DNA from 4 places in the Achromobacter sp. AONIH1 genome. Region 2 is predicted to be linked to each of the others. Evidence: predicted binding sites of a transcription regulator. Region 2 holds the regulator's gene; each other region holds the start of a gene.
What was found. The regulator FNR, encoded in region 2, switches genes on or off when oxygen is low (the NO sensors DNR and NnrR bind a similar motif). The targets are predictions, from matches to a motif close to TTGATNNNNATCAA.

Region 1 (7,952 bases), 1.0 Mb from region 2:
TCCCGCCTTCCCCGGCCTGGAAACCTATCGGGGCGCGAGCTTCCATTCCGCGCGCTGGAATGGCGCCGTCGAACTGCGCGGCAAGCGCGTGGCCTCCGTCGGAAATGCCGCGTCGGCGGTGCAGTACGTGCCCGAGATCGCGCCAGAAGTGGCGCACCTGACGGTGTTCCAGCGTTCGGCGAACTGGATCATGCCACGCAATCAGCAGGCCTTCACGCAGGAGCAGTTGGATGCCTACGAGGCCGATCCGGCCACCTTTGAGGCGTCGCGCCGGCATCTGCATGCGTTCCGCGAAAACGGCTTTCGCCGTACGCAGATGGGCACCGACGAACAGCGGCAGGGCGTCGACGTCGCCAAGGCGCACCTGGCGGCGCAGGTGGCCGACCCGCAGCTGCGCGCCAAGCTGACGCCGGACTACGAGCTGGGCTGCAAGCGCATCCTGCGCTCCGACGATTTCTACCCCGCGCTGACGCGGCCCAACGTGACGCTGGAAACGCGGCCCATCAAGCGCTTCTACGCGCAAGGCATCGTGACGGCCGATGGCGAGGAGCTGCCGTTCGACGCGGTGGTGTTCGGCACTGGCTTCGCCAGCCAGGCTTTTCATGGCGATCTGGCCGTGCTGGGCGCGGCGGGCGCGAACCTGTCGCAGGCGTGGGAAGAGGGCGCGGCCGCCTATCTGGGCATGGCCGTGCCGGATTTCCCGAACATGTTCCTGATCTACGGGCCCAACACCAATCTGAATCACAACTCGATCATCACCATGCTGGAAATCCAGCAGCGCTACATCGTCGAGGCGCTGAGGGCAGGGCAGGAGCAGGGCGCGGCGCTGAGCGTCAAGCCGCCGGTGTACGCCCGCTACAACGAGCGCTTGCAGGCGGACATGACCACGTCGGCGTTTTCCGCCAACTGCTCCAGCTGGTACAAGAACGCGGCGGGCAAGGTCATCAACAACTGGTCCGGGACCGCTGATCAGTACCAGGCGGCCGTGCGCTGGAACGCGGACGACTATCTGTGGCTGCGCGCGGAGACGGCGCGATGAGCGAACGGCGCAAGCAGGACGTCGAGCGCGTCCCGCTATCCTCGATCGCCCCGGATGCGCGGGACCTGATCCAGGCCTATCGGGAAAGCGGCGAGATTTCTTTTCAGGACGTGCCCTTGGCCACCGCGCGGGACAACTACCTGCGCGGCTGCGAGGCCAATGGCCTGCCGCGCGCCGATTGCGCCGTCGTCCGCGATCATGAGGTGCCGGTTCCAGGCGCGACCCTGCGCGTGCGTGAGTATCGCCGCGACGCATCGGGCAAGCCGCCGGCAGTGCTGTTCATGCACGGCGGAGGCTGGGTGATCGGCAACCTGGACACGCACGATGCCATCTGCCGGACGCTGGCCAGGGAAAGCGGAGCCGCGGTGTACGCCGTCGACTATCGTCTGGCGCCCGAGCATCCGTTTCCAACACCGCTGGACGATTGCGCCGCCGCGTTGCGCTGGCTGGTCGATCATGCCGCGAGCCTGGACGTGGATGTTTCGCGGCTGGGCCTGGCGGGCGACAGCGCCGGCGGCAACCTGGCCGCGGTCCTGGCGAACACGCAGGTTCTGTTGCCTCGGGCTTGCATCGTCCGGGCGCAGGTGCTGTTCTATCCCGTGACCGATCTGCGTGGCGAGACGGCTTCGTACCAACGCATCGTCGCCGGATTCCCACTGACCGCCAACTCGATGCACTGGTTCCGCGACCACTACCTGCGACCGGGTACTTCCTTGGACGACGCGCGTTTTCCCTCGCTTTTTTCTCCGCTTCTTTCTCCACTCCTGGCGCCGCGCCCGTCCAACGCTTCCCTGTTCCTGCTGAGTTGCGGGCTGGATCCCCTGGCGGACGAGGGCGTGGCCTACGCCGCGCGAGCCATCGCGGCCGGCGCGCGTGTCGAACATCACCACCTGCCAGCGCACGCGCATGGCATCATCACGTCGGCGGGCCGTATCGATACCGGGCGCGTCATGCTGATCCGGGCCGCCGCGTTCCTGCGTGAAACCTTGCTGCATAACTCCTGATGCATCGTCCTATGAACGCTTTCCAATTCCAGACTGTCCCGACCATCATTTCGGAATTCGGCGCGGCGCGCCAGCTCGGCGCCTTGCTGCGCAAGCAGTATCCGGCGCAGGTCCGGCTGTGCGTCGTCACCGATGGCTTCCTGCACAAGAGCGGCCTCCTGGCGCCGGCCCTGGCCGACCTGGCCAGGCATGGCTGGCAGGTGACCGTGATCGACGACGTGGTCGCCGATCCTCTGGAATCCGTCGTGCTGGACGCCGCCGAGCGCGCCCGCCAGGCAGACGCGGAGGTGGTGCTGGGCCTGGGCGGCGGCTCGTCCATGGACGTGGCCAAGCTGTTGGCCGTGCTGCTAGCGGGCCAGCAGCCCTTGGCGGACATGTATGGCGTCGGGAAAGTATCCGGCCAGCGCCTGCCTCTGGTGCAGATGCCGACGACCGCCGGCACCGGTTCGGAAGTGACGGCGGTATCCATCGTGACGACCGGGGAAACCACCAAGATGGGCGTGGTCGCGCCGCAGCTGTACGCCGATCTGGCGATTCTGGACGCGGAACTGACCCTGGGACTGCCCGGCGCCGCCACGGCCTATACCGGCATCGACGCCATGGTGCATGCCATCGAGGCCTACACCTCGGCGCATCTGAAGAACCCGGTGTCGGACATGCTGGCCATCAAGGCGCTGGAGCTGCTGTCCCGCCATATCCTGACCGCGTGCCGGGACGGCGGCAATAAAGAAGCGCGCAGCGCCATGCTGCTGGGCGCCATGTTCGCCGGCCAGGCCTTCGCCAATTCGCCGGTCGCGGCCGTGCATGCGCTGGCATATCCCATCGGCGGCATTTTCCATGTTCCGCATGGGTTGTCGAACGCGCTGGTGCTGGCGCCCGTGCTGAAATTCAACGCGCCGGCCGCCAGCAGGCGCTATGCCGAAATCGCCGAGGTAGTGGTTCCGGGCGTGACGGGCAGCGACGAGGCCAGGACGGCTGCCTTGGTCGGCTATTTTGAACGGCTGGCTGTCGACACGGGGATTCCGCGCAGCCTGGGCGAGGTCGGCGTCAAGCGGGGAGATCTGGCGCGGATGGCCAGCGATGCCATGCGGCAGACGCGATTGCTGGTGAACAATCCTCGGGAAGTGACCGAAGCCGATGCGCTGGCGATCTATGCGGCGGCGTTCGAGCCGGTCGGCGGGTAGCCGGCACGGGACGAGCGATTGTGGATTCCTTGGCGTTGGTCGGGCGGCGGATCCTGGCTCGCCGGGGATCCGGGCGGCGAATCCGTAGGGAGATGGAGACAGCGTTTGGATCGCGGGTCGAAAGCGTGGAACGCTGACAGGATCCCGTCTCTATTGTTTATACCCGTAATGCGCATAATGTGTATTATGTAAAGTACGAATTATGCGGATTCCGGGCAGTGCCTCCCTGCAGCCGCGCTTTGCCGGCTTAGTCCCCGTGTTCCCCGTCGGGCTGGCGCCGCTTCAATCCGCTTTATTCACGCTTCCCAGCTTGTCCGCCCGTCTTTGATGGCGTCCGCCTTCGAATGGCGTATCCCGGAATGCCCGGACGCAATCGCACGCGACCTCGAGCCCGACGATCCTGCTGCCCAGCGCCAGCACGTTCGCGTCGTTGTGCTGGCGGCTCAGGCGCGCCATGGTGGCGTCCGTGCACAAGGCCGCCCGCACCGCCGGATACCGGTTGGCGGCAATGGAAATGCCGATGCCGGATCCGCAGATGACGATGCCCTGCGCGGCTCTCCGCCCAGTGATCGCCTCGCCCATGGCAAAGCCGAAATCGGGATAGTCCACCGACGCTTCGCCATCCGTGCCCAGATCCAGCCAATCGATGTCGCCAAATGCGCTCTTGAGCTGTTCCTTCAGTTCGTATCCGGCGTGGTCGGACGCAATGGCGATCTGCATGACTGGTCTCGCTGGTTCAGTGGTGTCTTCTGGAGCGTGGATTGTATTGTGGCGTGCCCGTTCCAGCCGGCTCGCCGCTGGTGCATCCCAGGCTCCGATCCCATGCCAGCCTCATGGCCTTCCTGTTCATATCCCCCCGGGGGGGATATGATGCGCGACATGGAAAAAACCAATCCCCACCACCATCACGATGCCGTCGCCAAGCGACTCAAGCGGGCACAAGGCCATCTGGGCAGCATCCTGCAGATGATGGAAGCGCATCGTCCCTGCCTTGATCTGGCCCAACAGCTGCATGCCGTCGAAAAGGCAATCTCGCAGGCCAAGAAGATCCTGATCCAGGACCACATCGATCATTGCCTGCAAGACGCCGTGGGCGATCTGGACGTGGACAAGCAGCGCACCATCGACGAATTCAAAGAGATCACCAAGTACCTCTAGGGGCCATTTCTCCCATGTTGTCGTTTGCCAAGCTGCTTGCCCAGGGTGCATCGCACGCCTGGCTCTTCATTCCCAGCGCCATCCTGCTGGGCGCCCTGCACGGCCTGGAGCCCGGCCATTCCAAGACGATGATGGCCGCCTTCATCGTCGCGATCCGGGGGACGGTGTGGCAGGCCGTGCTGCTGGGCGTCACCGCGACCATTTCGCACACGCTGATCGTGTGGGGCATCGGACTGGGCGGCATGTATTTATGGCGAGGCGTGGCTGCCGAGGCGTTGGAGCCTTACTTCCAGCTGGCCTCGGGCGCGGTCATCGTGCTGATCGCGGCCTGGATGTTCTGGCGAACCTGGCGGGAACAGCATGGCGACGCGCACGACCACTCCCATCACAATCATGAGCACGACGGGCACACCCACGGTCTGGAGCGATACGAGGTCGACACCGGGCACGGCCGCGTCGCCCTCGAAGTGTTCGAGGACGGCGTACCTCCTCGGTGGCGTCTGACCAACCTGCGAGGGAGTCACTGTCAGGCAGAGGATGTGACGCTGACAACCGAACGAACCGATGGCCGTCAGCAGGTGTTCCTGTTCGTGCAGAAGGATGGCTACCTGGAGTCACTGGAACAGGTACCGGAACCTCATGAGTTCATTGCACGCCTGGCGTTGACTCACGGTGGCCGCGTCCACAGCTATGACGTCGCGTTCCTGGAGCCAGATAACCACCAGCACGATCACATTCACGAACCGTTGCGCGGATTGGATGTCGCGGCTGAGCAATACCAGGACGCCCACCAGCTGGCGCATGCCAACGACATCCGTCGGCGATTCGCGAACCGGAATGTGACCAACTGGCAGATCGCTTTGTTCGGACTGACGGGAGGTCTTATTCCCTGCCCTGCGGCCATCACCGTGTTGCTCCTGTGTTTGCAGTTAAAGGAGTTCACCTTAGGGGCTGTGCTGGTGTTGTGCTTCTCGATCGGGCTCGCCATCACCCTGGTTACTGTTGGGGCAGTTGCGGCGCTTAGCGTGCGGCACGTTACCCAGCGTGCTCCCTGGTTCAGTGCAATAGCTCGGCGGGCTCCCTACCTGTCCAGTGTGCTGATCATCGCAGTCGGCATTTACGTTGGCGCCCATGGATGGCTTGGACTGCCTTCCGCCTAGCGTCGGAAGGGAGGGCCAGCACCGCTCCGCTTGTTGCTGCTTGACGACTATTGCGCATGCTCTTTCATCGCTCTGCATTATGCAAACCAACGACGGCCGCCTCTTTTCCCGGCATCCGCCCGGCGTCGCCTAGTGAGAAAAAAACACCGGCAAGGTCATCGCCTCCAACAGCGAGCGCGTGGCGCCTCCCATGATCCATTGGCGCGTGCGGCTGTGTCCGTATGCCCCCATGACGATCAGGTCCGCGCCGAAATCGGCGGCCGCGCTCAGGATGGCGTCTCCGATGCCGGCCTCTCGTGCGTCGCGGAACTCCGACTCCAGCTGGGGAAAGCCGTGGCTGGCGCAGTAGGCGGCCAGGTCTTCGAAGGAAGCCCGCAGATCCGGATCGGCCGGGGCCCCGTGGCCCAGCGTCAGGGCGCGCAGCGCGCTGGCGCCGCGCAGCAAGGGCGCCGCGTCGGCGATCGCGCGGGCCGACTCGCGGCTCTGGTTCCAGCAGTACAGCACCCGCGCGCCTGCGTTGCGGAAGGACCCCGCCGTCGGCAGCACGATGACGGGACGCCCGGCGGATAGCAGCACCTGCTCAACGAAGTCGTTGCCGGTGGCGGCTTCCACGTCGCCGGCATTCTCCTGGCCCAGGATCAGCACATCCGAATGACGCGCGTGCCGGACGACGCACTCGGCGGGCATGTCCTCGCCCTGGCGCCAGGACGCGGCCACGCCGGCCTGCGCCGTGGCTTCGCTGAACGCCGCCTGCACTGCCATGCGTCCCTTGGTGTTGAGTTCCTTGACGAGGTCGAGCGCGCGGACCCACATGCCGCCTTCGTCGTAAAAGTAGCGCGGCAGCATGTAGCTGGCGAATATGCCGGTGAGATGGGCATCGTGCGGCCTAGCCATCTGCAGGGCGAATTCAACGCGGCGGCGGCAGTCGATGCCGTTGTCGAGATGTACGGCGATGCGGCGGAACATGGCGAATATCTCCCCGTGTTTGCATGGGTTGCCGGCGGCCGGCTTGCGCGCCCTGCCCGGCCTGGTCTGTCCTGCCATCTTGCGCCGGCGGTCCGGCTCCGGGTTGACGATAGTCAAGCGAAAAACAGGGACGAACGTCGAGGCCGGGCGCAAAAGAGCGCGCCAGCTTGACCGCCGTCAAGGGCGCGCGCCGTGGCGGCGCGATGATGGGCGCATGCCTGCCCTTCCCCGCTACATCCTGCTCCGCCTGGAGGCGCCATGAAGAATGTACTCATCCCGGTCGACGGATCCGCCAATTCGCTGCGCGCCGTGCACTACATGATCGACCATGTCCGCGAGCATGGCGCCTGCAACTTGCATCTGCTGAACGTGCAGCCGCCGATCGTCTCGGGCACGGTGCTTGCCTTTGTGTCGAGCGATATGATCCAGGAGTACTACGAGGACGAAGCCAGGACGGCGCTGGCCGATGCCCGGATCGCGCTGGACAAGGCAGGCGTCATGTATCAGTCGGGATTGCGGGTCGGCAAGATCGCCGAAGCCATCAAGGCCTACGCGGCCGAGCAACAGTGCGACCATATCGTGATGGGATCGCGCGGCCTGGGCGCGGCGGGCAGCCTCATGCTCGGGTCGGTGGCGCTCAAGCTGCTGCATATCGTCCATCTCCCCGTCGTGCTGGTCAACTAGGACCGGCGCGGGGAAGCTGGCCCGGCCAGACCAGGGGAAGCCATGATTTCCGTGCCGTCCAACAATGAAGTGGACCGTCTGCACGCCTATTGGCGGGCCAGCAATTACCTGTGCGCCGGCATGCTGTACCTGCGCGACAACGTCCTGCTGCGCCGGCCGCTGGAGCCGGCGCACATCAAACCGCGGATCCTGGGGCACTGGGGCACGTGCCCCGGCCTGAGCTTCACGCTGACGCATCTGAACCGCCTCATCCGCGAGCACGACCTGGACCTGATGTTCGTGTGCGGCCCAGGACACGGCGCCGCGGCGGTGCTGGCCCATGCCTATCTCGACGGGCACTACTCGGAGCGCTATCCCGAATGCTCGCAGGACGAGGCCGGCATGACGCACCTGTTCCGGCACTTTTCGGCGCCGCACGGCATCGGTTCGCACTGCACGCCACAACTGCCCGGCTCGATCCACGAGGGCGGTGAGCTGGGCTACAGCCTGTCGCACGCGTTTGGGGCGGCCTTCGACAATCCCGACCTGATCGTCGCCGCGATGGTCGGGGACGGCGAGGCCGAAACCGGCGCGCTGGCCGCCTCCTGGCAATCGGCCAGGTTCCTGAACCCGGCGCGCGACGGCGCCGTGCTGCCCATCCTGCACCTGAACGGCTACAAGATCGCCAACCCTGCCCTGCTGGCGCGCATCCCTCCCGCGGAACTGCAGGCCTTCTTCGAGGGGCATGGCTATCGCCCCTGTTTCGTGGCTGGCGACG
Region 2 (7,952 bases):
CCGGGCGCGGCCACCGATGGCGTGCTGGCCGAGGAAGCCGTCTATGCCGAACACGGGCTGGTCGCCACGCCGGCGGGTCTGTCGGACGAAGAGGCCGCGACCTTGCCCTGCGCGGCGGTGACCGCGTGGAACGCCCTGTTCGTCGGCGGCCGCGCGCAGGCGGGCCAGACGGCGCTGCTGCTGGGCACGGGCGGCGTGTCGATCTGGGGGTTGCAGCTGGCCAAGGCCGCCGGCCTGCGGGCCATCGTCACCTCGTCCAGCAACCGCAAGCTGGAACAGGCGCGCGAACTGGGCGCGGATGTGCTGATCAATTACCGCGAGACGCCCGAATGGCAGGTCGAAGCGCTGCGCCAGACGGGCGGCGACGGAGCGCACGTCGTGGTGGAAGTGGGCGGGCAGGGCACGCTGGAGCGCTCGGTGGCCGCCGTGCGCATGGGCGGCACGGTATCCATGATCGGCGGCGTCAGCGGCTTTGGCGCGACGCCGGTGGCGCCGCTGGCGCTGATCGGCGGCGCCAAGCGCCTGGAAGGCATTTTCGTGGGCAGCCGCAAGATGCTGGAGGACCTGGCCCGTTTCGTCTCGGTCGCCGGCATCAAGCCCGTGATCGACCGGGTCTTTGGCTTCGACGAGGCGCCGGCCGCCTTCGCGCACCTGGCGTCCGGCAGCCATTTCGGCAAGGTGGTGATCCGGGTAGCGCCGTAGGCGCGGGGCCGGGCGCGCGGCCCCGCGGGACCGTCGCGGCGCGATGGTAAGCTCATGCACTCCTGCCGGGCGGACGGCGCAGGCCGCCGCCCTCCCGGCCGCCATCCGCACGCGCCATGACGACCAAACCCGAATCCCATCTGCACGAAGAGCTGGTTTCCAGCGTGGCGGCCTATGACGGCCGCTTCCTGAAGATCCGCAACGACACCGTCCGCCTGCCCAACGGCAACACCTCCACGCGCGAATACGTGGTGCATCCCGGCGCCGTGGTGGTGATCCCGCTGCTCGACGACGGCCGGGTGCTGCTGGAGCGGCAGTTCCGCTATCCCATCGGCCGCGTCATGACGGAGTTTCCCGCCGGCAAGCTGGACCCGGGCGAGGATCCGCTGGCCTGCGGCAAGCGCGAGCTGCTGGAGGAAACCGGCTATACCGCCGCGCAATGGGCCCACGCCGGCGCGCTGCACCTGGCGATCGCCTATTCCACCGAGATCATCCACATCTTCTTCGCGCGCGGCCTGCGCGCCGGGCCGAGGCAGCTGGACCAGGACGAGTTCCTGGACGTGATCAGCGCCCAGCCGTCCGAGCTGTATGAGGCCTGCGCCCGGGGAGAAGTGACGGACGCCAAGACCCTGACCTGCACGCTGTGGCTGCAGAACGTGCTGTCCGGCGCCTGGCAGCTGGACTGGCGCGACGACGCGGCCGGCTGAGCCCGTCCGCCTTCCGCCATGCCCTCGCATCCGGTCCTGATCCAGCCCTCGGGCCTGCGTTTCGATGCCGACGAGGACACGCCGCTGCTGCTGGCCGCGCAGGCCGGCGGCATCAAGCTGCCCAGCTCCTGCCGCAACGGCACCTGCCGCGCCTGCATGTGCCTCATGCTGGAGGGCGAGATCCGCTACCGCATCGAATGGCCGGGCCTGTCGCGCGACGAGAAGGAAGAGGGCTGGATCCTGCCCTGCGTGGCGCATGCCGTCACGGCGCTGGAGATCCAGTCCTTGCAGGCCGCGCCGCTGGAGCCGCCCGCGCCCGCGCCCGAGCGGGCGCTGACCGGAGCGCGACGCTAGCCGGCGCATGCCGGCGTGTGGCGCGTGGCCGGCGCGGGCCTATTGCGGCGGGCCGCCCGCGTCAGGCCCGCTTGCGCCCGCTGTCGCTATTCATGTCGGTGCATGGCCGATTCGCGGCGCGTGTCGCGCATGGTCGCGTACACCAGCAGCGACAGGAAGATCACGCCGGCCAGGTAGTAATAGAACCATTGCTCATGCCCCTGCTGCTTGAACCACAGGGCGATGGCGGGCGCCGTGCCGCCGAAGATCGACACGGTCACCGCATACGGCACGGCCACGCCGGTGGCGCGGATGTTGGTCGGGAACAGCTCGGCCTTCACCACGGCGTTGATCGAGGTGTAGCCGGCCGTGAAGACCCAGGCGCCGCAGATCAGCAGGAAGGCGATGAAGGGCGAGCGCGTCTGCGCCAGCGTGTACAGGATGGGCACGGTCAGCAGCGCGCCCGCGACGCCGAAGAACACCAGCAAGGGCTTGCGCCCGATGCGGTCGGACAGCGCGCCATACAGCGGCTGCAGGATCAGCGCGAAGATCAGCGAGGCGGCGATCACATAGGTGGTGACGATGTCAGAGAACCCCGCCGTCTGCCGGACGAAGGTCTGCATGTAGGTGGTGAAGGTGTAGAAGGCCGCCGTGCCGCCCGCCGTCAGGCCCACCACGATGGCCACCTCGCGCGGGTACTTCAGCAGGCCGCGCAGCGAACTGGTGCGCGGCTGGGTCTTGCTGGCGGCCTTGTAGGAGTCGGTCTCGGGCATGTCGCGCCGCATGAAGGCGGTCACGATGGCAAGCAGCGCGCCGATCACGAAGGGGATGCGCCAGCCCCAATCCACCAGCTGCTGGTGAGTCAGGAACACGTTCTGCAGCAGCAACAGCACCAGGATCGCGCTGAGCTGGCCGCCGATCAGCGTCACATACTGGAAGCTGGAATAGAAGCCGCGGTGCTCGGCGTCGGCGATCTCGGTCAGGTAGGTGGCGCTGGCGCCATATTCCCCGCCCAGGCTCAGCCCCTCGATCACGCGCGCCAGCGCCAGCAGCGCCGGCGCGGCCAGGCCGATGGAGGCGTAGGTGGGCGTGAGTGCGATGATCAGCGAGCCCACGCACATCATGCCCACCGACACCATCAGCGACAGCCGCCGGCCGTGCCGGTCCGCGATATGCCCGAACAGCCAGCCGCCCAGCGGCCGCACGATGAAGCCGGCCGCGAACAGCGTGGCGGCATTGAGCTGCTGGACGACGGGATCGTGCGAGGGGAAGAAGGCGGGGGCGAAGTACAGCGCGAAGGCGGTGTAGGCGTAGAAGTCGTACCACTCGACCAGGTTGCCCATGGAGCCGACGAAAATGGCCTTGATGCGGCGCTTCGCGTCGGCGACATCCAGATGCGTGTGCGTCATGGCGGTCCTTGCTGCTTGCCGGAATGGGAAACGCCGGCGCGGCCGCAAGCGCGCCGCCGCCAGCATGTCCCTATATTGCTCCCGGCCGCGCGAAATTGCACGCGCCGCCGCGCCATCGTTCAGCTTGCTGTCATGATTGGAGGGCGCCCTGGACGGTGCCTGGCGGGCGCTACTTGCCGCGCGGCTTGATCGGCTCGCAGGGCGCGGCCTTGTCCGTCCCGCGCGCGCCTTCGCCCAGCAGGGCCTGGGCGCCGCATTCCGAGCCGAACATGTTCTTGCCGTCGTGGCCCACGCCGCGCACTTCGTAGCCGGCGCGGTGCAGCGTGACCGGCTTGCCGCCGCGCGACGCGAGCAGGAACTCGTATTGCAGGTAGGCGGTGCCGCGCGCCAGTCGCGTGGAGCCCTGGGCTTCGGCGCCGCAGGTCTTGTCCAGCAGCCGGTGCTCGGGGTTGTTGTCGGCGCCGCCTAGCAGGTAGGTGACGTCGCGCGCCGCGTAGCGCACGAACAGCCGGGATTCCTCCTGGCCGCGCGCGTAGGCGGGCAGCTTGTCGGTGCCGTACTTGTACTGGTTGTAGGTGGGGCAGATGCCGCGTTCGTAGGGCGCGTAGCCCTTGCCGTCCGGGCGTGGCCGCTCGTTGGTCAGGTACAGGTAGGAAGAGGGATTGGCGATCACGTAGCGCAGCGCCAGCCCGTCGCGGCGCAGCGGGCCGTCGACGTTGTTCAGCACGGCGTAGCGTTGCACCAGCTGCGCGCCGCCGGAATGGCCGGCCAGCACGATGCCGGCCAGCGCGGGCAGGCGCTGGCGGTCGTCCAGGCTGCGCAGCAGGTCATCCAGAACCTGGAACGAGCTGACCGGCGCCGGCCGGCCGGCGGCCTGCACGCTGTCCTCGCCTTCTTCCCAGCTGGCCTTGCGCCACGCCGCCATGCCGGCGAAACCGGAATCGATGGAACCGGAAAAACGCGGCGCCAGCACCAGCGTGTCGCGCGCGCGCTCCGGATTGCGTTCCAGCAGGTCGGCCACGTATTCGTAATAGCGGTCGGCGTCGCGCTTGACGCCGTGGATCACCACCACCACCTGCTTGATGTCGGCCAGTTCGCCCTTGCCCAGCGGACGGTTGGCGTAGACCGGGATCTTGTAGCGATGGCCCGGCTTGCCCAGCTCGACGGTCTGCCAGCGCGCCGGCTTGGCCGGCTTGGGCGCGGGCGTGGCTTCGTCGTAGTCGTAGGGATCGGGCAGGGGCGTCTGCGCGGCGGCCGCCAGCGGGGCCATCAACGCCGCCAGCATCAGGCTGGCGGCCGGCAGGAAGGCGCGCGCGCGGCGCATGGGCGGCTTCAGCAGCTTTCTTGGCCCAGCAGCTGCTTGAGCGCAGGCTGGTCGAGGATGCGGACTTCGCGCTGGTTGATGCGGATCAGCCCATCGCGCGCGAAGCGCGAGAACAGCCGGCTTACCGTTTCCAGCGTCAGGCCCAGGTAGTTGCCGATTTCCTCGCGGCTCATGCGCAGCACGAACTCGGTGGACGAATAGCCCAGCGAGGCGTAGCGCTGCGACAGGTTCAACAGGAACGCCGCCAGGCGCTGCTCGGAACGCATCGAACCCAGCGAGGCCAGCATCTGGTGCGAACGCGTGATCTCGCGGCTCATCAGACGGCGGAACTGCTGCTGCAGCGAGGGCAGGTGGGTGGCGACGCGGTCGACTTCATTCAGGCGAATGACGCAGACTTCGGAGTCTTCCAGCGCGACGGCGGCCGACACGTGCTTGCCCTCGAGCATGCCGTCCATGCCGACGATCTCGCCGGGCAGGTGGAAACCGGTGATCTGGATCTGGCCAGTCGCGTCTTCGAGCTGCGTCTTCAGGCTGCCGAAGCGCACGCCATAGACCGCATCGAGGGGGTGATCCAGCGAGTACAGCGTCTTGCCCTTTTCAAGGCGCACGCGTTCCTTCACCAGTTCGTCCAGCTTTTCTACTTCGGCGGCTGCCATGCCCACGGGCACGCACACGTGTCCCAGCATACACGTGGAGCAATGGGCGGCATCTGGGGCTACGGGGACCCTTTTTTGCATATTGACCTCTATAGCGCCCGTCGAGCGGCGGGTAGCCGATGCGGGCATGAAGCGTGATGACAATTGGTATTGTAGTCCGTTGTTACTACGGGTGTCTTACGCGCTCGCGGCGTCCTTGGACAGGGACGCCGCGCGAGCGTTCCCCGCGTGGCGGTAAACGACCCAGTCCGTGACGTGATCGACGGCCGCGATGTCGCTGGCGGCGCCACGCCGCGCGGGATCTATCGGGTAGTACTGACAGGGCAGCTCCGCGCCGTCCGGGCCCGGCTGCGCGAGGCGCGCCAGCACGTCGCGGCGCAGGAAGCAGCCGGGCCGGCCGGGATGGTAGTCCTCGATCTCGTCCATCAATTGGATATGGGCCGGCTCGACCTGATAGATATCTCCTAGGACGCGACGCCCGTCAGCCACGGGAATCAGGCCGGGCCAGGCGCCGAAGTCGACCAGCCGGCCCGGCACGCTGGCCGCGCCGACCCGCCGTACCGCCGGCAGTCCACGGTCGGAGGCGGTCCGCTCCAGGTCGTTGATCTCGCCCGCGCGTAGCGTGCCGTAGACAAAAACGTATATGCTCATGATTCCTCAGGTTGCCGCACGTCGATAGAGTCCGCAAGGCCGGCAGGGTATTGAAATTCCCCGTCCCGGCCGCATATTCAGGTCATCGAGCCAGCCGGCGATGCATCGGTCAGGCTCCTCAACAAGCCAAACGACCACTATGCGATTCGACAAACTTACCACCAAGTTCCAACAGGCATTGGCGGACGCCCAGAGCCTGGCCGCCCGCAACGATCATCCCTACATTGAGCCCATACATGTGCTGTCCGCGCTGCTGTCCGATCCCGACAGCGGGGCCGGCAGCCTGCTGGCGCGCGCCGGCGTCGCCGTGAACCGGTTGCAGCCGGCCATCGAGCAGGCGCTCAAGTCCCTGCCTCAGGTGCAGGGCGATGACAACGTCCAGGTCGGCCGCGAGCTGCAGGGCGTGCTGACGCGCACCGACAAGGAAGCCGCGCGCCGGGGCGACACCTACATCGCCAGCGAGTTGTTCCTGCTGGCGCTGGCCGACGACAAAGGCCCGGCCGGCCGCATCCTGCAGGAAGCCGGCCTGCAGAAGAAGGCGCTGGAAGCCGCCATCGACGCCGTGCGCGGCGGCGAGTCGGTGTCCGCCGCAGAGGGCGAGTCCAACCGCGAGGCCCTGTCCAAGTACACGATGGACCTGACCGAGCGCGCCCGCCAGGGCAAGCTCGATCCGGTGATCGGTCGCGACGACGAGATCCGCCGCACCATCCAGATCCTGCAGCGCCGCACCAAGAACAATCCCGTGCTGATCGGCGAACCCGGCGTCGGCAAGACCGCCATCGTCGAAGGCCTGGCGCAGCGCATCGTCAACGACGAAGTGCCCGAGACGCTGCGCGGCAAGCGCGTGCTGTCGCTGGACCTGGCCGCGCTGCTGGCCGGCGCCAAGTTCCGAGGCGAATTCGAAGAGCGCCTGAAAGCCGTGCTGAAGGAACTGGCGCAGGACGATGGCAGCAACATCGTTTTCATCGACGAGTTGCACACCATGGTCGGCGCCGGCAAGGCCGAGGGCGCGATGGACGCCGGCAACATGCTCAAGCCCGCGCTGGCGCGCGGCGAGCTGCATTGCATCGGCGCGACCACGCTGGACGAATACCGCAAGTACATCGAGAAGGACGCCGCGCTGGAGCGCCGCTTCCAGAAGGTGCTGGTCGACGAACCCGACGTGGAATCGACCATCGCCATCCTGCGCGGCCTGCAGGAACGCTACGAGATCCACCACGGCGTCGAGATCACCGACCCGGCCATCGTGGCCGCGGCCGAGCTGTCGCACCGCTACATCACCGACCGCTTCCTGCCCGACAAGGCCATCGACCTGATCGACGAGGCCGGCGCGCGCATCCGCATGGAAATCGATTCCAAGCCGGAAGTGATGGACAAGCTCGACCGCCGCATCATCCAGCTCAAGATCGAGCGCGAGGCCGTCAAGAAAGAAACCGACGATGCCTCCAAGCGCCGCCTGGGCGTGATCGAGGACGAGCTCGAAAAGCTGCAACGCGAGTACAACGACTTCGAGGAAATCTGGAAGGCTGAAAAGGCCGCCGTGCAGGGCACGCAGGCCATCAAGGAAGAGATCGATGGCGTGCGCGCCGAGATGGCCGAGTTGCAGCGCAAGGGCCAGTTCGACAAGCTGGCCGAGCTGCAGTACGGCAAGCTGCCCGACCTGGAGGCGCGCCTGAAGGCCGCCGAGATCGGCGCGGCCGAGGCCGCCACCGAGGCCGAGGGCGATGAGGGCCGGCCGCGCCTGTTGCGCACCCGCGTCGGCGCCGAGGAAATCGCCGAGGTCGTGTCGCGCGCCACCGGCATCCCGGTGTCCAAGATGATGCAGGGCGAACGCGAGAAGCTGTTGCACATGGAGGAATACCTGCACAAGCGCGTGGTGGGCCAGGACGAGGCCGTGCGCCTGGTGTCCGACGCCATCCGGCGTTCGCGCGCCGGCCTGGCGGATCCGTCGCGGCCCTATGGCTCGTTCCTGTTCCTGGGCCCCACGGGCGTGGGCAAGACCGAGCTGACGCGCGCGCTGGCCGAGTTCCTGTTCGACTCCGAAGAGCACATGATCCGCATCGACATGAGCGAGTTCATGGAAAAGCACTCGGTGGCGCGGCTGATCGGCGCGCCTCCGGGCTACGTGGGCTATGAAGAGGGCGGCTACCTGACCGAGGCCGTGCGCCGC
Region 3 (7,952 bases), 2.5 Mb from region 2:
GGCCGATCTCGGCGGTCAGCGAGGTGCCCGCGCGGCCGGCGAACAGCAGCGCCGTGACCACCGGCCCCAGCTCGCGCACCAGCGACAGCGCCACCAGCAGGCCCAGCGCTTCCGACGAGCCGTAGCGGTTCAGCGTGTAATAGCCCTGCAGGCCCAGCACGAAGCCGACGAACATGCCGGACACGGCGATGATCAGCAGCGAGTAATTGCCGATGAAGTGGATCTGCTGCGATACCAGGCGCGGGCGCGAGAACGCGATGCCGCTGCGCCCCAGCAGGCCCAGGAAGAAACGGGTGAAGTAGCCGATACCGGAAATCTGGCCCCGGATCCAGCCGCCCAGCGCGCTGATGGGATTGGTCTTGCCGCTCATGCCTTGCGCCCCTGTTGTTGCGCCAGCCATTTCTTGAAGGCCGGTGTTTCGGGGTACTGGAACGCGACGGGGCCGTCGGGTTCGCCCTTGAGGAATTGCTGCACGTAGGGGTCCTGCGATTGCGACAGGATCTGCGGGGTGCCGGCGGCCTTGAGTTCTCCCTGGCCGACCAGATAGACCTGGTCGGCGATGGCGAAGGATTCCTGCACGTCGTGGGTGATCAGCACCGAGGCGCAGCCCAGGCGGTCGGCCAGGTCGCGGATCAGGCGGGCGGTGATGCCCATGGAAATCGGGTCCAGGCCGGCGAAGGGCTCGTCATACAGGATTAGCTCGGGCTCCAGCACCACGGCGCGTGCCAGCGCGACCCGGCGCGCCATGCCGCCGGATACCTCGGCGACCTTCAGGTGGGCAGCGGCGCGCAGGCCGACGGCGTCGAGCTTGTCCAGCACGCGCTCGGTCAGTTCGGCCTCGCTCAGCCGGGTGTGCTCGCGTAGCGGAAAAGCAACGTTTTCGAAGACGTTCAGGTCGGTGAACAGTGCGCCCTGCTGGAACAGCACGCCCATGCGCTTGCGCAACGACTGCATTCCGGCGGCGTCGACGGCGGCGATGTCCTGGCCGAAAGCCTGGACGGTGCCGCGCTGGGCGATCAATTGGCCGGTGGCCGCGCGCAGCAGCGTGGTCTTGCCCGAGCCGGAGCCGCCCATGATGGCGACGACCTGGCCGGCCCGCACGTCCATGGAGATGTCGCGCAGCACGGTGAATTCACCGTAGCCGAGCGCGACGCCCTCCAGGCGCAGGGCGAATTCGGGGGTGCTGCGGGTGTGAGCGGACATGGGCAACGAAAGGGTGTTTCGGCGGCGGTGCTTGCCGGCCAGTCCGTCCGGCGCGGGCAAGGGGCCGCAGCGCTGGCAGAACAGGCTGCGTCGGGAAGCGCCCTGTTACTCATATGCCGGGACAGGAAATCGGATCTGTAACCGGCGGCGAGGGGCCATTGTATCCCGACGATTTGTGATCACAATCTGTTAGGCAACGAGTGGAACAGTCTTTTCACAATCAGGGACAATCCGTGGGGCGAGGCGGCGGCCGCCCGGCGCATGGCCCTTCCGGAAATCGGTCCCGGATTAGCGCCGGGCCTGGGCTGCGGCGGTCTCAATGGCCAGCCGGCGCACCAGCTCGGCGGCGCTCTCGCGCCGCGCCATGGGCGCGCCCTGGCCCGCCCACAGCGACAGCACGTCGATATCGCCGGCGCGGCCGCCGGCATTGCGCATGGGCCGCGTCAGGGCGTTCTGCAACGGATAGGGCAGGATGTCGGACGGATTAGCGTCCATGTCGCGCATGAATGCATTGGCGATGCCGCGTGCCGGCCGTCCCGAAAAGGCCCGGGTGATGCGCGACTGCTCGGAGCGGGAGGCGGGCAGCGCGGCCTTGTAGGCGTCACAGATGCCGGATTCCTCGGTGGACAGAAAGGCCGTCCCCATTTGAGCGGCCTGCGCGCCCAGCGCCAGCGCGGCGGCGATGCCGCGGCCGTCCATGATGCCGCCGGAGGCGATCACCGGCACCGAGACCGCGTCGGCCACCTGAGGCACCAGCGCCAGCGTGCCGATAAGCGACTGGTCAAAATCGTCCAGGAAAGTGCCGCGATGGCCGCCGGCCTCATAGCCCTGGGCCACCACGGCGTCCACGCCGTCCTGTTCCAGCGCCACCGCTTCGCGCACGGTGGTGGCCGTGCCCACCGTCAGGATGCCCAGCTCGCGGCACCGCGCCAGCACCTCCGGCGCGATGCGGCCGAAGGTAAAGCTGAACACCGCCGGCCGCGCGCGCAACACGGCTTCGATCTGCGTCGCCAGCGGATCGGCCTGCGGGCCGGGCATGGCGGGCGCGTCCAGTCCCAGTTGCGCGTGATACCGCGCCATCAGCGCCAGCAGGCGCGCGCCGTCGCCCCGATAGGGCTGGTCCGGCACGGACGCGAACAGGTTGATGGCGTAGGGACGGTCGGTGCGCTCGCGGATCGCGCCGGCGGCTTGCTCGATCTGGGCGGCGCTCAGGTAGGCGGCGCCCAGCGAGCCCAGCACGCCCGCCCGCGACGATTCGGCCACCAGCGCCACCGTGGTGGCCCCGCCGGCCATGGGGGCCTGGATGACAGGCTGGTCGAGTTCAAGTCGTTCGCAAAGGCGGGATGTCATGGCGCGCTCCTGGGGCGTGGGTTACTGGAGCTGGATGTTTCCAGCTTTGATTACGTGGGCCCACTTCCCGGTTTCGCTCTTGATGAAGGCGGCGAAGTCCTCGGGCGTGCCGCCGCCGGCCTGGCTGCCGGTGTCGGCGATGGCCTTTTGGACTTCGGGTTCCTTCAGGATGCGGTTGAACTCCGCATTGAGCCTGGCGATGATGGGCGCCGGGGTGCCGGCCGGGGCGACGATGCCCTGCCAGTTATACGATTCGAAGCCGCCCAGGCCCGATTCGGCCATGGTCGGCACGTCGGGCAGCACGGCCAGGCGCCTGGCCGAGGTGACCGCGATCGGGTGGATCTTCTTGCCCTGGATGGCCGGCAGCGCCGAATAACCCATCTCGAACATCATCGAGATATGGCCGCCCATCAGGTCGGTCGCGGCCAGGCTGCCGCCCTTGTACGGGACGTGCACGATGTCGATCCCGGCCTGCTCGCGGAACATCTCGCCGGACAGGTGGTGCGCGCCACCCACGCCGGACGAGCCGAACGACAGCTTGCCCGGCTGCTTCCTGGCCAGCGCGATCAGGTCGGCCAGCGTCTTGACCGGCAGCTCATTGTTGACGCTGAGCACCAGCGGGCTGTTCTCGATCAGGATGACGGGCGCCAGGTCCTTCTGCGGGTTGTACGGCATTTCCTTCATCAGCGACGGGTTCACCGCCATCGGCGCCAGGTTGCCGGTGCCGATGGTGTAGCCGTCGGGCTGGGCCTTGGCGATCAGGTTGGTGCCGACCACGCCGCCGGCGCCGGCCTTGTTCTCGACCACGACGGGTTGTCCCAGCGATTCGCCCAGCTTGCGCGCCAGCAGGCGCACGCGGGTGTCGGCGAAGCCGCCCGGCGCATAGGGCACGATCATGGTGATGGGCCTGGCGGGCCAGTCGGCGGCCTGGGCGTGGGCCTGGCTGCACGGGGCGGCGACGGCCGCGAGGGTGGCCAGGGCGGCGATCAGGGGGCGCAACGGTTTCATGCTGGGGACTCCTCTTTCATAATGAGCGCGGCCTCAGGGGGCATTGCCCCTTGGGTCGACTGCATTATGCCCAGCGCTGCCGCGCGCGGCCGTGATTTTCCCCAAGCCCCAGGCCGACAGCGCCAGCAGCGCCGCGCCCGCCGCCAGCGTCTGCGGCAGGCTGGCGCCCAGCCGCGCCGTCCAGGCGGCCAGCAGCGGGCCGACAATCTGGCCGGCGGCGAAGGCCGCCGTCATCAGGGCGGCGGCACGGGGCGCGGCCGCGCCCGCCAGGCGCCGGGCCGCCACCATGCCGGCCTGGGTGATGACCATGAAGGTGCCGCCCACCAGCAGCGCCGCCACGATCACGGCGGCCAGGTCGTGCCGCAGCGCCGCCACCGCCATGCCCAGCGCCATCGCCGCCTGCGCGCCGCGCCAGATCCGGATCTCGCCGTGCCGGCGCGCCAGCTTAGGCACCATCAGGCAGGACAGCGCGGCGGCCAGTCCGAACAGGGGCCAGGCCCAGCCGAACACCGCCGGATCGGGCATGACTTCCTTGGCCATGGCGGGCAGGAAGGTGGCGGGAATGATGTAGCCGATGCCGAACACGCCGTAGTGCAACGCCAGTCCCGCCATGCCGCGCGGCAGCGGTTCCCGGTTGGATGGGCGGGCGGACGCGGCGGTGGCCGGCAGCGCCGCGCGCAGTCTGGGCCAGGCGGCCATCGACAAGGCCAGCGCCAGCGCGCCCAGCGCCACCCAGCATTGCGCCGCCGTGGCGCCGGCCGCCATCAGGGCCAGGCAGGCCAGCCCGGTCGCCGCGATGCCGGCGCCCACGCCCGCATAGACCACGGCGGACGCGGCCGGCTCGATCGGGTCGCCCGCCCGCGCGGGCCGCCATGAGGCCACGCAGATGAAGCCCAGCGCGCTGGCCCAGCCGGCCGCCAGCCGCAGCGCGGCCCAGCCCGCCACGGAGTGGGGCAGCGGCATGGCCAGGGTCAGCGCCGCCACCGCCAGCAGGCTGGCGCCCAGCGCGGCCAGCGGCCGGCGCGGCGGCCACGCGGCCGCGATCAACGCGCCCAGCAGGTAGCCCGCGTAGTTGGCCGAGGCCAGCCAGCCGCCTTGTTCCAGCGAGAGCGCGGCGTCGTGCGCCATCAGCGGCCAGACCGGCGTGAAGGCGAAGCGGCCGATGCCCATCAGCGCGGCCAGCGCCAGCGCGGCCGGCCAGGCGAGGCTGACGGCGCTGCGGGCGGGGACGAGGGGCTGGGCATGGCTTGACATGAGCCCACTCTACGACTGTACTAATATCTTGAATAGTGAATTATTAAGAACATAGGTTCTTTAAATGAGAAATTTGGATCTGGACGCACTGCAGATTTTCAAGGCGGTGGCCGATGAAGGTGGCGTGGCGCGCGCGGCCGCCCAGCTGAACCGTGTGCAGTCCAACGTGTCCACCCGGCTCAAGCAGCTGGAGGCTGCACTGGATGCGCCCTTGTTCCGCCGCCAGAACCGGCGCCTGGTGCTGTCGGACCAGGGCCGCGTGCTGCTGTCCTACGCCGACCGTCTGCTGCGGTTGTCGGCCGAGGCGCAGCAGGCCGTGCGCGACGGCGCGCCGCGCGGCACGTTGCGCCTGGGCACCATGGAAAGCACGGCGGCGGCCCGGTTGCCGCCGGTGCTGGCGGCCTACCACGCGGCCTGGCCGCAGGTGCGCATCGAGCTGGTCACGGGCACCTCGGCCGCGCTGGCGGCCAAGGTGCGCGACTACGAACTCGAAGCGGCCTTCGTGGCCGAGCCCTTTCCCGCCGAGGGACTGGCGTCAACCGAGGCCTTCGCCGAAACGCTGGTCCTGATTTCGCCGCGCGCCTGGCCCGAGATCGCCGACGCGCGGGCGCTGGCCGATCACACGGTGATCGCCTTCGCGTCCGGCTGTTCCTATCGCCGCATCCTGGAGTCCTGGCTCGGCCGCGAAGGCGTGGCGCCGGGCAAGGTGATGGAGTTCGCGTCCTATCACGCGATCGTCGCCTGCGTGGCGGCCGGTACGGGCGTGGCCATCGTGCCGCGCTCCGTGCTGGATGTGCTGGGCGGGCAGACCGCGCTGCGGGTGCGCGACCTGCCGGGCAAGTACGGAGCCGCGCGCACCCGGCTGGTGTGGCGGGTCGATGACGACACGCCGGCGGTGCAGGCGCTGCGCGATCAACTGGCGGCCTGAGGCGTCAGGCGGTCGCGCGACGGCCATGCTGCGAGCGCCAAAAAAAACGCGCGGGCATGTGGCCCGCGCGTTCTTGCTTGATGCGTGCGTCCCGATCAGAAGCGATAGCCGACGCCCAGCGTCGCCACCCACGGGTTGATCTTCGCGGTGCCGATGCGTTCGCCGTTCAGGCTGACCTTCGACTTGATGTCGATGTAGCGGATGTCCGCGTTCATGAACCAGCGCTCGCTGATCTTGATGTCCGCGCCCAGTTGCGCGGCCACGCCCCACGAATCCTTCAGCTTCAGCTTCGAGCCGTCCAGCGCCCCTTCGGCCTTGGTGTCGAAGAAGTGCGTGTAGTTCAGGCCGACGCCGATGTAGGGCTGCACCATGCTGTCCGGCAGGATGTGCCATTGCAGGCTCAGCGTGGGCGGCAGGTGCTTGGTCGAGCCGATCTTGCCCAGGCCGCCACCACGGATGTCGTGCTGGAAGGGCCAGGCGCCCAGCAGTTCGATGCCGATGTTGCGCGTGGCCATGTAGGTCACGGTGAAGCTGGGACGGACGTTGTTGTTCACGTCCAGTTTGACGCCGCCGTTGAGCACGCTGCCGTTGTTGGAGTCGGGGCGGACCTGCGTGACGCCGACCTTCAGCAGCACATCGCCGGCCTCGTGGGCATGGGCGGGGACGGCGAAGGCGCCGGCGGCCAGCAGGCCGGCGATGGCGGTGGCGCGGACGCGCCCGAGCTTCGAAAACATTTTCTTCTCCGATCTTTCCGTGGGGTGAGACGACAGGTTCTCAAACCCTGGCGCCGGCAGGCTTGACAGGAATCAAACCCTACCGGGATGTCGGGAATCGCGTGGTCGCGCCGCAACACGGCGCGCTGCCCTGCGTGGATCGCGCGCGCGGTTTGGGGGGCAGGCGCGCAAATGAAACGCCGCCCCGCGCCTGGACGGCGCGGGGCGGCGTGGGGGCCGTGCAGGCCGGTCCCGGCCGATCAGCGCGGCAGATCGCTGGATCCCATCAGGAAGGCGTCCACCGAGCGCGCGCACTGGCGGCCTTCGCGGATGGCCCATACCACCAACGACTGGCCGCGGCGCATGTCGCCGGCGGCGAACACCTTCTCGACGCTGGTGCGGTAGTCGTCGGTGTTGGCGCGCACGTTGCCGCGCGCGTCGCGGTCCACGCCGAAGGCGTCCAGCACGGTCTGCACCGGCGATACGAAGCCCATGGCCAGCAGCACCAGGTCGGCCTTGATCTCGAATTCCGAGCCTTCGACCTCGCGCATCTTCATCTGGCCGGTCGCTTCGTCCTTGAACCATTCGACGCGCGCGCCGACAAGCTTCTCGACCTTGCCGTTGCTGCCCTTGAGCAGCTTGGTGGTCACGGACCAGTCGCGCTCGCAGCCTTCCTCGTGCGACGAGGACGTGCGCAGCTTCAGGGGCCAGTAGGGCCAGGTCATGCTCTTGTTCTCGGACTCGGGCGGCTGCGGCATCAGCTCGAACTGGGTGACCGAGGCCGCGCCGTGGCGGTTGCTGGTGCCCACGCAATCGGAGCCCGTGTCGCCGCCGCCGATCACCACCACATGCTTGCCCTTGGCCAGCGTCTGGTTGGTCAGGCGGTCGCCGGCCACGGCCTTGTTCTGCTGGCGCAGGAAGTCCATGGCGTAGTACACGCCCGACAGCTCGCGGCCCGGCACCGGCAGGTCGCGCGGGGTTTCGGAGCCGCCGGTCATGACGACGGCGTCGAATTCGGCCATCAGCGATTCGGGCGTGCGCACCGTCAGGCCGTCGGCGGCCGCGTCGCTGGGATTGCCGATGTAGGTCGACGGCGCGAATTCAACGCCTTCGGCTTCCATCTGCGAGATGCGGCGGTCGATCTGGTGCTTTTCCAGCTTGAAGTCGGGGATGCCGTAGCGCAGCAGGCCGCCGATGCGGTCGCTCTTTTCGAACAGCGTCACGGAATGGCCGGCGCGCGCCAGCTGCTGCGAGCAGGCCAGGCCGGCCGGGCCCGAGCCCACCACCGCGACCTTCTTGCCGGTCTTGCGCGCCGGCACCTGCGGCGTGACCCAGCCCTCGGCCCAGCCCTTGTCGATGATGGCGTGCTCGATGGACTTGATGCCGACCGCGTCGCTGTTGATGTTCAGGGTACAGGCGGCTTCGCACGGCGCCGGGCAGATGCGGCCGGTGAACTCCGGGAAGTTGTTGGTGGAGTGCAGCACGTCCAGCGCGCG
Region 4 (7,952 bases), 920 kb from region 2:
GGGCTCCATCGTCGGCTTCGAGCGCCAGTTCCGCCAGCGTACCGCGGGCCTGCGCACCAACGCGCTGGTGGCGGTGGGCGCGGCCATCTTCGTCGACATGGCCTTTCGCGTCGGCGGCGCCGACGGCGGCGCGCGCGTGATTTCCTACGTGGTGTCGGGCGTGGGCTTCCTGGGCGCGGGCGCCATCATGCGCGAAGGCGGCAGCATCCGCGGGCTGAACACTGCAGCCACGCTGTGGGGCTCGGCCGCCATCGGCGCCTGCGCGGGCGCGTCGCTGCTGCTCGAAGCGGTGGCCGCCACGGCCTTCGTGCTGGCCGCGAACACCTTGCTGCGGCCCCTGGTCAGCCATATCAACCGCCAGCCGGTCGACGCGCAGACCACTGAAGTCACCACCGTCATCCACGTGATCGCGCACGTGGACGAGCGCCAGGCAGCCATGACCGTCCTGGAAGACGTGCTGGAGGCCGAGCAGCTGCCGCTGTCGGAACTGAAGATCGACCAGTTTGGCGAGAACGAGGTCGAGATCGAGGCCGCCCTGAGCGAAGCTGCGGTCGACGAGGAAGACCTGGACCGTGTCGCCGCGCGGATCGCGAGCGCGCCGGCGGTGCGCACGGCGTTCTGGGCGGCGCGGACGGTTTGACGCCGAAGCCGTTCCGCTCCTGACCGGGAGCGCAGGACGGCGCCCGCTATTGCGTGGCGACAGGCTGGCTCGCCTGCACGCGGTCCGCCTCGGACTTCGCCGCCCCGCCACCATAGGCCTGGATCCACGACGAGGCATAGGCGGCCGACGCGGCCAGCGGTTCGCCTCCGTCGTACTGCGTGCGCAGCCGGATCATCAGCTCGTCCAGCAACATGGGCCGGCCCAGCGCGTAGCCCTGCCCGTAGCGGCAGCCCGCCGCGCGCAGCGCGGGGATATCCTCGACGTTCTCCACGCCTTCGGCCACGACGCGCCAGCCCATCCGCGTGGCCAGCTCGGCCGCCGTGCGCAACACTTCGAACGCCACGGCGCTGCGCCGCATGCGGGTGACGAAATACTGGTCTATCTTCACTTCGGACAGCGGAATGGCCGACAGCAGCTTGAGCGAGGCATGGCCGGTGCCGAAATCATCCAGGCTGACCTCGCAGCCGGCTTCTTCCAGTTTCAGCAACGAAGCCCGCAACACGTCCAGCTCGCGGATGGGCTGATCCTCGGTCAGCTCCACCCGCAACAGCGAGGCGGGCAGCTCGGCGGCGCGGATGCGCAGCAGCAGCGCTTCGACCGCCCCGGCGTCGGACAGCGTGCTGGCCGGCGCGTTGATCGCAATGGGAACGGCCACCCCCGCGCGCCGCATGGTCTGCAGCATCTCGATCACGCGCACGCTGACGCGCTCGAACAGTTTCCTGTCCAGTCCCTGCCGGTTGATCGAGGGAATGAAATCAGCGGGCATGACCGTGCCCAGGCGGGGGTGCTGCCAACGCGCCAGGGCCTCGGCCGATACGATGCGGCCAGTAAGCAGGTCCACCTGAGGCTGCAACAATACCCTGAGCCCGTCCTTGCCGGCGACCATGGCCGCAATTTCAACGTCATCCGCAACCTGACCGGAGGCTGCCTGTTGATTCAGCGTCATGTCTGCGCTCCTGAAGCGTCCCGGATTCTGGGCCGCGCTGTCCGGGCGCGGTCCGAGACGCACTGGACATGAACGCCGACACAGAACTGCGCAGGCCGGCGATTCGGCGTGGTAACGCTTACGTTTTTTTAGGCGATTTCCGCCGATTTCTCCAGATTATTTTGCGCCCGCGCGGCGCGAATGTCACAGATGTGTAACCATACCTGCAGGTTGCCGCGAAATTGGCGATGACCTGCCACAGAAGACGCATTGGCGGCCTTCCCGGCATGGTAGGGTGAGCGCCTCGCGCCCGCCGGGCCCCTTTCCTGAACGAAGCAGCAGCTTGACTTCCTCCCCCGCTCCCTGGCGCGCCGCCGTGCGCCGCATCCTCTGGCTGGACGCCCTGCAGGCCGCCGCCACCAGCGCGGCGCCGGTGATCCTGGCCGTGCTGCTCGATGAACCCCGGCTGGGCTGGAGCGCCATCGCGGCATTCTGGGCCTGCTTCGGCGATCCCGGCGGTCCGTTGCGACAACGCGCGGGCGCCATGCTGGCGCTTGGACTGGCCGGCGGTGTGTATTGCCTGCTGGCCAGCGTGAGCGCGCCCCATCTGTGGCTGCTGCTGCCGCTGACCTTCCTGTGCTGCACCCTGGGCGGCCTGCTGCGCGTGCTGGGACCGGCGGCCGCCATCATCGGCACGCTGCTGTCGGCCGGCTTCGTGGTGGCGGCCGAGCTGCCCGCGCCCACAGTCGTCGAGAGCCTGCGCTACGCGCTGTTCTTCGTCGCGGGCGCATCCTGGGCGATTCTGATGACGGCGCTGGTGTGGCGCCGCCGCCCCTGGAAGGACGCCACGCTGGCCGTGGCCCATTGCTACCGGGGACTGGCCGATTTTGCCGACGCGCTGGCCGGCATGTATTCCGGCTTGCGCCCCGAGACTGGCGCGCCGGCATGGAGCGCCGTGTCCCGCTCGCAGCGGGCTGCCCTGCGGGCCGCGCTGGAGGCGGCCCGCAGCCGCATCGGCGAAGTGCAAGGCGCGCGTCCCTCGCGCCGCACCCGCGCGCAGCAGCTGTATTACCTGCTCGACCGGGCCGAGGACAGTTTCATCGCCATGGTCGCCGCCGCCGACCTGCTCGAATCGAACGCGCCGCGCTGGCTGGGACGCAATGCCGGCGCCCACCTGTGCCACGCCTTGCACCGCTACGCCAGCGTATGCAATGCCATCGCTGGCACCTCCGATGCCGCCGACGCGCGCCAGGCGGATCGCCTGCGCGAACGGCTGGAACGCTACGGCGCCGATCTGCGCGAACTTCGCGGCCCCGCGCTCGCGCACGCGCCCGAGCTGGCCAGCGTCATTCCGGTGCTGGACCGGCTGCAACAGTCCGCCCAGTCCGTCCGGCAGGCCCTGTTCGACGCCGCCGAGCTGCCGGCCGGCGCGGCATCCAGCTCGGCCGCCGCGCCGGCGCGGCAAGCCTGGAACACGCTGCGCCAGAACCTGCGACTGGAGTCTGACGCCCTGCGCCATGCCTTGCGCGTGGGCATCGGCGCCACGCTGGCCGTCGCCCTGTCGCGCAGCTTCGCCGTCAACCACGGCTACTGGATGTCGCTGACCCTGGTCTTCATCCTGCAACCCTATTTCGCCGCCACCTGGCAGCGCACCGTGGAACGCGTGCTGGGCAGCGTCGCGGGCGCGATCGGCGCCTCTTTGCTGGGCCTGCTGCTGAGCACGCCGCTTTCCGTCGCGCTGGCCGTGCTGCCGATCGCGCTCGGCACGTTCGCCGCGCGCACGGTGAACTACGCCCTGTTCACGTTCTTCCTGACCTCGCAGTTCGTGCTGGTCAGCCATATCCAGCAGCCGGACCTGCACGAACCGGAACTGGCCGCGCTGCGCGCCTTCAACAGCGTGCTGGGCGCCGTGCTGGCGCTGCTGATCGGCTTTCTGCTGTGGCCCGAGAAGGCGCCCCGCGAGCTGGCCGGTGCGCTGGCGCGCGCGCTGCAGCGACATGCCGACTATGTGCTGGCGCTCGTTCGGGAAAAGAGCGGCGAGGCGGCGGAGTCGCCGCGGCGCATCGTCGAGCTGCGCCGGCAGGCCTGCCTGGCGGCCGACAATGCCCAGGCGTCACTGGAACGGCTGCAGCAGAACCCCTTGCACCGCGACAGCAAGGTCGACACGGCGGAAGCCCTGCTCAATGCCATGCGCCGGGTGACCGCCGCCGGCACCGTGCTGGAAATCCAGCCCGGGCTGCCTGCCGACAGCGAAGCGGCATCCGCGCTGCGCGACTACGGCGAAACCCTGGCGCGGGCGCTGCACCCGCGCGACGGCGAACCGGAACCCGGCGGCCGGGTCATGCCGGTGCCGTCGGCGGTGGGTCTGGCGCAACCCGGTCTGCCGCCCCCTCTGGAACGCATCGCCCGCCAGGCGCGGCAGGTCCAGCAGCTGCGCGACAAGCTCCAACAGGCCTAGAGCTTGCGCCGGACGGGGCAAACTGAGGCCGGCTTGACGTGCATCAAGCGCCGGTCGGCGCGAACGCGCAACGATAGCGCCAACGCAAGTTCACTCAGGAGGCTCTATGTACCGCCGCATTTCCGTCCATCTGGACCAGGGTTTCGACTGCAAGCGCCGCACCCAGGCAGCCATCGGCCTGGCCAAACGCCACCAGGCGGAACTGGTCGGCATCTACGCCACCTCCGCTCCGCCGCAGTACTACTACGGCGAATCCGTGCTGATGTCCCGGGCGCTGAATGTCATGAAGGACTTGCAGGCACAAGGCCGCGATAGCGTCCAGAATGCGTTCCTGGCGGCGGCCTCGCAGGCGGACATCCCCGCTCAGGTCCGCAGCGACGACACCTCGCCCAGCGCCAGCGTGGCGCTGCACGGACGCGTCAGCGACCTGATCATCGTCAGCCAGCTGAACCGCGACGATGTCGAGGCTGCCCACGAGAACGAATTCGTCGAGCAGACCCTGCTGACCGCTGGCCGGCCGGTCCTGGTCGTGCCCTCCAGCGGCCATTTCCCGGTGATCGGCGAGCGCGTGCTGTATTGCTGGGACGGCAGCCGTGAATCGGCCCGCGCGCTGGCGGATGCCGCGCCGGTGCTGCGCATGGCGGACCACCTGGTCGTGTTGACGATGGACGAAGGCGCGGCCACGCGGGGCGTCGGATCGGCCAGCTTCGACGACCTGGCCAGCTACTGCGAGGCCCAGGGCATGCCTCGGCCCGAGCACGTGCGCCGCGACATCAAGGGCGTGGGCGTCGGCAGCACCATCCTCAACGCGGCGGCCGACTACAGCGCCGACCTGATCGTCATGGGCGCCTACGGTCACAGCAAGCTCAGGGAATGGGCCATGGGCGGCGCGACCGCCTCGATCCTGAAGACCATGACCGTGCCGATCATGTTCTCGCACTGAGCGCCTGCCGTGCCCGAGCCCCTGCCCAGGCAGGGGCTTTCTTGCTGTCGGCGAGTGGGTTTGGGCTCGGATGCTCCGCCGCGCCGCGCTACCAGGGAAAGACGATCAGGTCGCCATACAGCCGCCGCAACGTGGCCTTGACCTCGGGAGATTCCTGATAGATGGCGATGAATTTCAGCAGCCTCGGATCGTTGGCGCGCTCGGGCGTGGTGACCCAGCGGATCGCGTAGCGGCGAACGGAATCGGGGCTGTTATTGTCGAAACCCAGGCAGTCCTGCTCGCTCAGGCCGGCCTGCCTGGCGAAGGAGGGATACGTGACCGAAGCCGTCACGTCATCGAAGGTGCGGGCCGATTGCGCGCCTTCGACAGGCACGAATTTCAGGCGCTTGGGATTGAGCGTCACGTCTTCCACCGCCGCCATGTTGCCCACGCCGGGCTTCAGGCCGATCAATCCCATGGACTGCAGCAGCAGCAAGGCGCGGCCGGTGTTGACCGGATCGTTCGGCACCGCGACGGTGGCGCCCTCGGGCAGCGGCTCGCCCCGCTTCAGCTTCTTGGAATACAGACCGATGATGGTCGAATAGCCATAGGCGATCGGCACCAGCTTCACGCCTCGGCGCGCATTGAACACCTGCAGGAACGGCTCGTGCTGGAAGAAATTGGCATCCACCGAGCCATCGGCCACCGCGATATTGGGCAGCACCCAGTCATTGAACTCCACCAGCTTGACCTCCAGCCCTTGCCGGGCGGCCAGCGCGATGGCTTTCTCGGTCGCCTCGTTGGCCAGGGCCGGAACCACGCCGATGCGCAGCGGCTTCTGCTGGGCAGCGGCAGGAAGCGCGCAAGCCATGGCGGCCAGCGCCAGCGCGGCCGCAAGACGGGGCCGCAGGAAGGAAAGAAGGGGCGGGAACAAGCGGATCATGGGCATGAATATGAAAAAATGGACGCCAGCGCTGCCGGCTTTCGGTCCATTGTGCCCCAAACGCCCGCCGCGCCATGGCAATGCCCTCTGTCACGCCATGGCAATGCGGGCGCGGGCGCGACGGCGCTAAGATGTGTCCACCAAGCCGGCCAGGCCGGCGCTGGGCCGGCGGCGGCTCCATCCGCCGCCTGATTCTGTCTTTCCTTTCCGGAGTCCGCCCCGTGCAGAAAACCGCCAAGCCGACCACCCCTTCCCTGCCGCGCGGCATCGCGCTGATCGGCGCGCCCACCGACATCGGCGCCGGCGCGCGCGGCGCCTCCATGGGACCGGAAGCCCTGCGCGTCGCCGGCCTGGGTCCGGTCATCGAGGCCCAGGGCTTCGAGGTCGAGGACCGCGGCAATCTGTATGGCCCGGCCAATCCCTGGCAGCCTCCCGTCGACGGCTACCGCCATCTGGCGGAAGTGGCCGCCTGGAACCGCGCGGTCCACGACGCGGTGCATGCCGAATTGCGCCAGGGCAAGCTGCCCATCCTGCTGGGCGGCGACCACTGCCTGGGCATCGGCTCGATCAGCGCGGTGGCGCGCCATTGCCGCGACACCGGCAAGAAACTGCGGGTGCTGTGGCTGGACGCGCACGCTGATTTCAACACCCATGCGCTTACCCCCACCGGCAATATCCATGGCATGCCGGTAGCCTGCCTGTGCGGCTACGGTCCGGCGGAGATCACCGGCCTGTCCGGCCATCATCCCGACATCGAGGCCGCCTGGGTGCGCCAGATCGGCATACGCAGCGTGGATCCTGGCGAAAAGCGGCTGGTGCACGAGGCCGGGCTGGAAGTGTTCGACATGCGCTACCTGGACGAAATGGGCATGCGCGCCACCATGCAGGCCGCGCTCGCGGGCCTGGACCAGGACACGCACCTGCATGTCAGCTTCGATGTGGATTTCCTGGACCCCGAGATCGCGCCCGGCGTGGGCACCACCGTGCCTGGCGGACCGACCTACCGCGAGGCCCAGCTCTGCATGGAGATGATCGCCGACACCGGGCTGATGCGTTCGCTCGACGTGGTCGAACTGAATCCCGCTTTCGACGTGCGCAACAAGACCGCCGAACTGGCGGTGGACCTGATCGAAAGCCTGTTCGGCAAGTCCACGCTGATGCGGCGCGACGCCTGACGCTCCCCTCTTCCGGTCGACAACAAGCAAGCCATAAAGGAGACATGCCATGAAGTGCTATTGCGTGGTCGATTTCCGCGCCCCGCTGCAGGAAATGGACCAGCCCACGCCCGTGCCGCAAGGCGCGCAGGTGCTGCTCAAGGTCCGTGCCGCCGGCGTCTGCCACAGCGACATCCATCTCTGGGAAGGCGGCTACGACCTGGGTCAGGGGCGCACGCTGTCGCTCAAGGAACGCGGCGTTACGCTGCCGCTCACCATGGGCCACGAAACCGTCGGCGCGATGGTGTCGGCCGGCCCCGACGCGACCGGCCTGCGGCCCGGCGGCAACTACCTGGTCTATCCCTGGATCGGCTGCGGCAACTGCCCGTCGTGCCAGGCGGGCCAGGAGAACCACTGCATGGCCCCGGCCTGCCTGGGCGTGCACCGCGCCGGCGGCTACGCCGACCACGTGCTCGTGCCGCACTCCCGCTACCTGATCGACATCGGCGACCTGGACCCGGCGCAGATCGCGCCCTACGCCTGCTCCGGCCTGACCACCTATGCCGCGCTGAAGAAGATCGGCGAGCAGACCTACCGCCAGCATCCCGTGGTGATCTTCGGCGCGGGCGGCCTGGGACTGATGTGCCTGACGCTCATCAAGGCGCTCGGCGGCGCCGGCGCCATCGTGGTGGACATCGACCCCGCCAAGCGCCAGGCGGCGCTGGAGGCAGGCGCGCTGGCGGCCGTCGACGGCGCGGCGCCGGACGCGGCGCAGCAGATCATCAAGGCAGCCGGCGGCAAGCCGGCGCAGGCCGCCATCGACCTGGTGGGCGCGCCTGCCACCACTTCGCTGGCCTTCGACTTCCTGACCAAGGGCGGCAAGCTCATC

Region 1: C2U31_RS20180 (universal stress protein) is a predicted target of FNR. The motif match lies at 6,615-6,628, and genes of this name have one in related genera.
Region 3: C2U31_RS05985 (OmpW family protein) is a predicted target of FNR. The motif match lies at 6,540-6,553, and genes of this name have one in related genera.
Region 4: C2U31_RS20585 (universal stress protein) is a predicted target of FNR. The motif match lies at 4,078-4,091, and genes of this name have one in related genera.

The regions. Positions count from the first base shown of each region.
Region 1 is NZ_CP026124.1:4,397,036-4,404,987, forward strand. Features, by position in the region: gene C2U31_RS20150 (NAD(P)/FAD-dependent oxidoreductase) at 1-1,039, shown strand, start outside; gene C2U31_RS20155 (alpha/beta hydrolase) at 1,036-2,043, shown strand; gene C2U31_RS20160 (iron-containing alcohol dehydrogenase) at 2,055-3,227, shown strand; gene rpiB (ribose 5-phosphate isomerase B) at 3,510-3,947, opposite strand; gene C2U31_RS20170 (metal-sensing transcriptional repressor) at 4,098-4,385, shown strand; gene C2U31_RS20175 (nickel/cobalt efflux transporter) at 4,400-5,545, shown strand; gene C2U31_RS20180 (universal stress protein) at 5,675-6,511, opposite strand; gene C2U31_RS20185 (universal stress protein) at 6,770-7,195, shown strand; gene C2U31_RS20190 (phosphoketolase) at 7,238-7,952, shown strand, end outside.
Region 2 is NZ_CP026124.1:5,412,473-5,420,424, reverse strand. Features, by position in the region: gene C2U31_RS24780 (NAD(P)-dependent alcohol dehydrogenase) at 1-702, shown strand, start outside; gene C2U31_RS24775 (NUDIX domain-containing protein) at 819-1,409, shown strand; gene C2U31_RS24770 (2Fe-2S iron-sulfur cluster-binding protein) at 1,428-1,763, shown strand; gene C2U31_RS24765 (MFS transporter) at 1,850-3,151, opposite strand; gene C2U31_RS24760 (hypothetical protein) at 3,321-4,475, opposite strand; gene fnr (fumarate/nitrate reduction transcriptional regulator Fnr) at 4,484-5,212, opposite strand; gene C2U31_RS24750 (gamma-glutamylcyclotransferase) at 5,309-5,782, opposite strand; gene clpB (ATP-dependent chaperone ClpB) at 5,922-7,952, shown strand, end outside.
Region 3 is NZ_CP026124.1:1,279,926-1,287,877, forward strand. Features, by position in the region: gene mlaE (lipid asymmetry maintenance ABC transporter permease subunit MlaE) at 1-370, opposite strand, end outside; gene C2U31_RS05960 (ABC transporter ATP-binding protein) at 367-1,203, opposite strand; gene C2U31_RS05965 (nitronate monooxygenase family protein) at 1,492-2,553, opposite strand; gene C2U31_RS05970 (tripartite tricarboxylate transporter substrate binding protein) at 2,575-3,561, opposite strand; gene C2U31_RS05975 (YbfB/YjiJ family MFS transporter) at 3,595-4,815, opposite strand; gene C2U31_RS05980 (LysR family transcriptional regulator) at 4,880-5,743, shown strand; gene C2U31_RS05985 (OmpW family protein) at 5,839-6,477, opposite strand; gene C2U31_RS05990 (glutamate synthase subunit beta) at 6,717-7,952, opposite strand, start outside.
Region 4 is NZ_CP026124.1:4,494,712-4,502,663, forward strand. Features, by position in the region: gene C2U31_RS20570 (MgtC/SapB family protein) at 1-640, shown strand, start outside; gene C2U31_RS20575 (EAL domain-containing protein) at 687-1,607, opposite strand; gene C2U31_RS20580 (FUSC family protein) at 1,930-4,044, shown strand; gene C2U31_RS20585 (universal stress protein) at 4,151-4,987, shown strand; gene C2U31_RS20590 (MetQ/NlpA family ABC transporter substrate-binding protein) at 5,076-5,909, opposite strand; gene rocF (arginase) at 6,131-7,084, shown strand; gene C2U31_RS20600 (alcohol dehydrogenase) at 7,134-7,952, shown strand, end outside.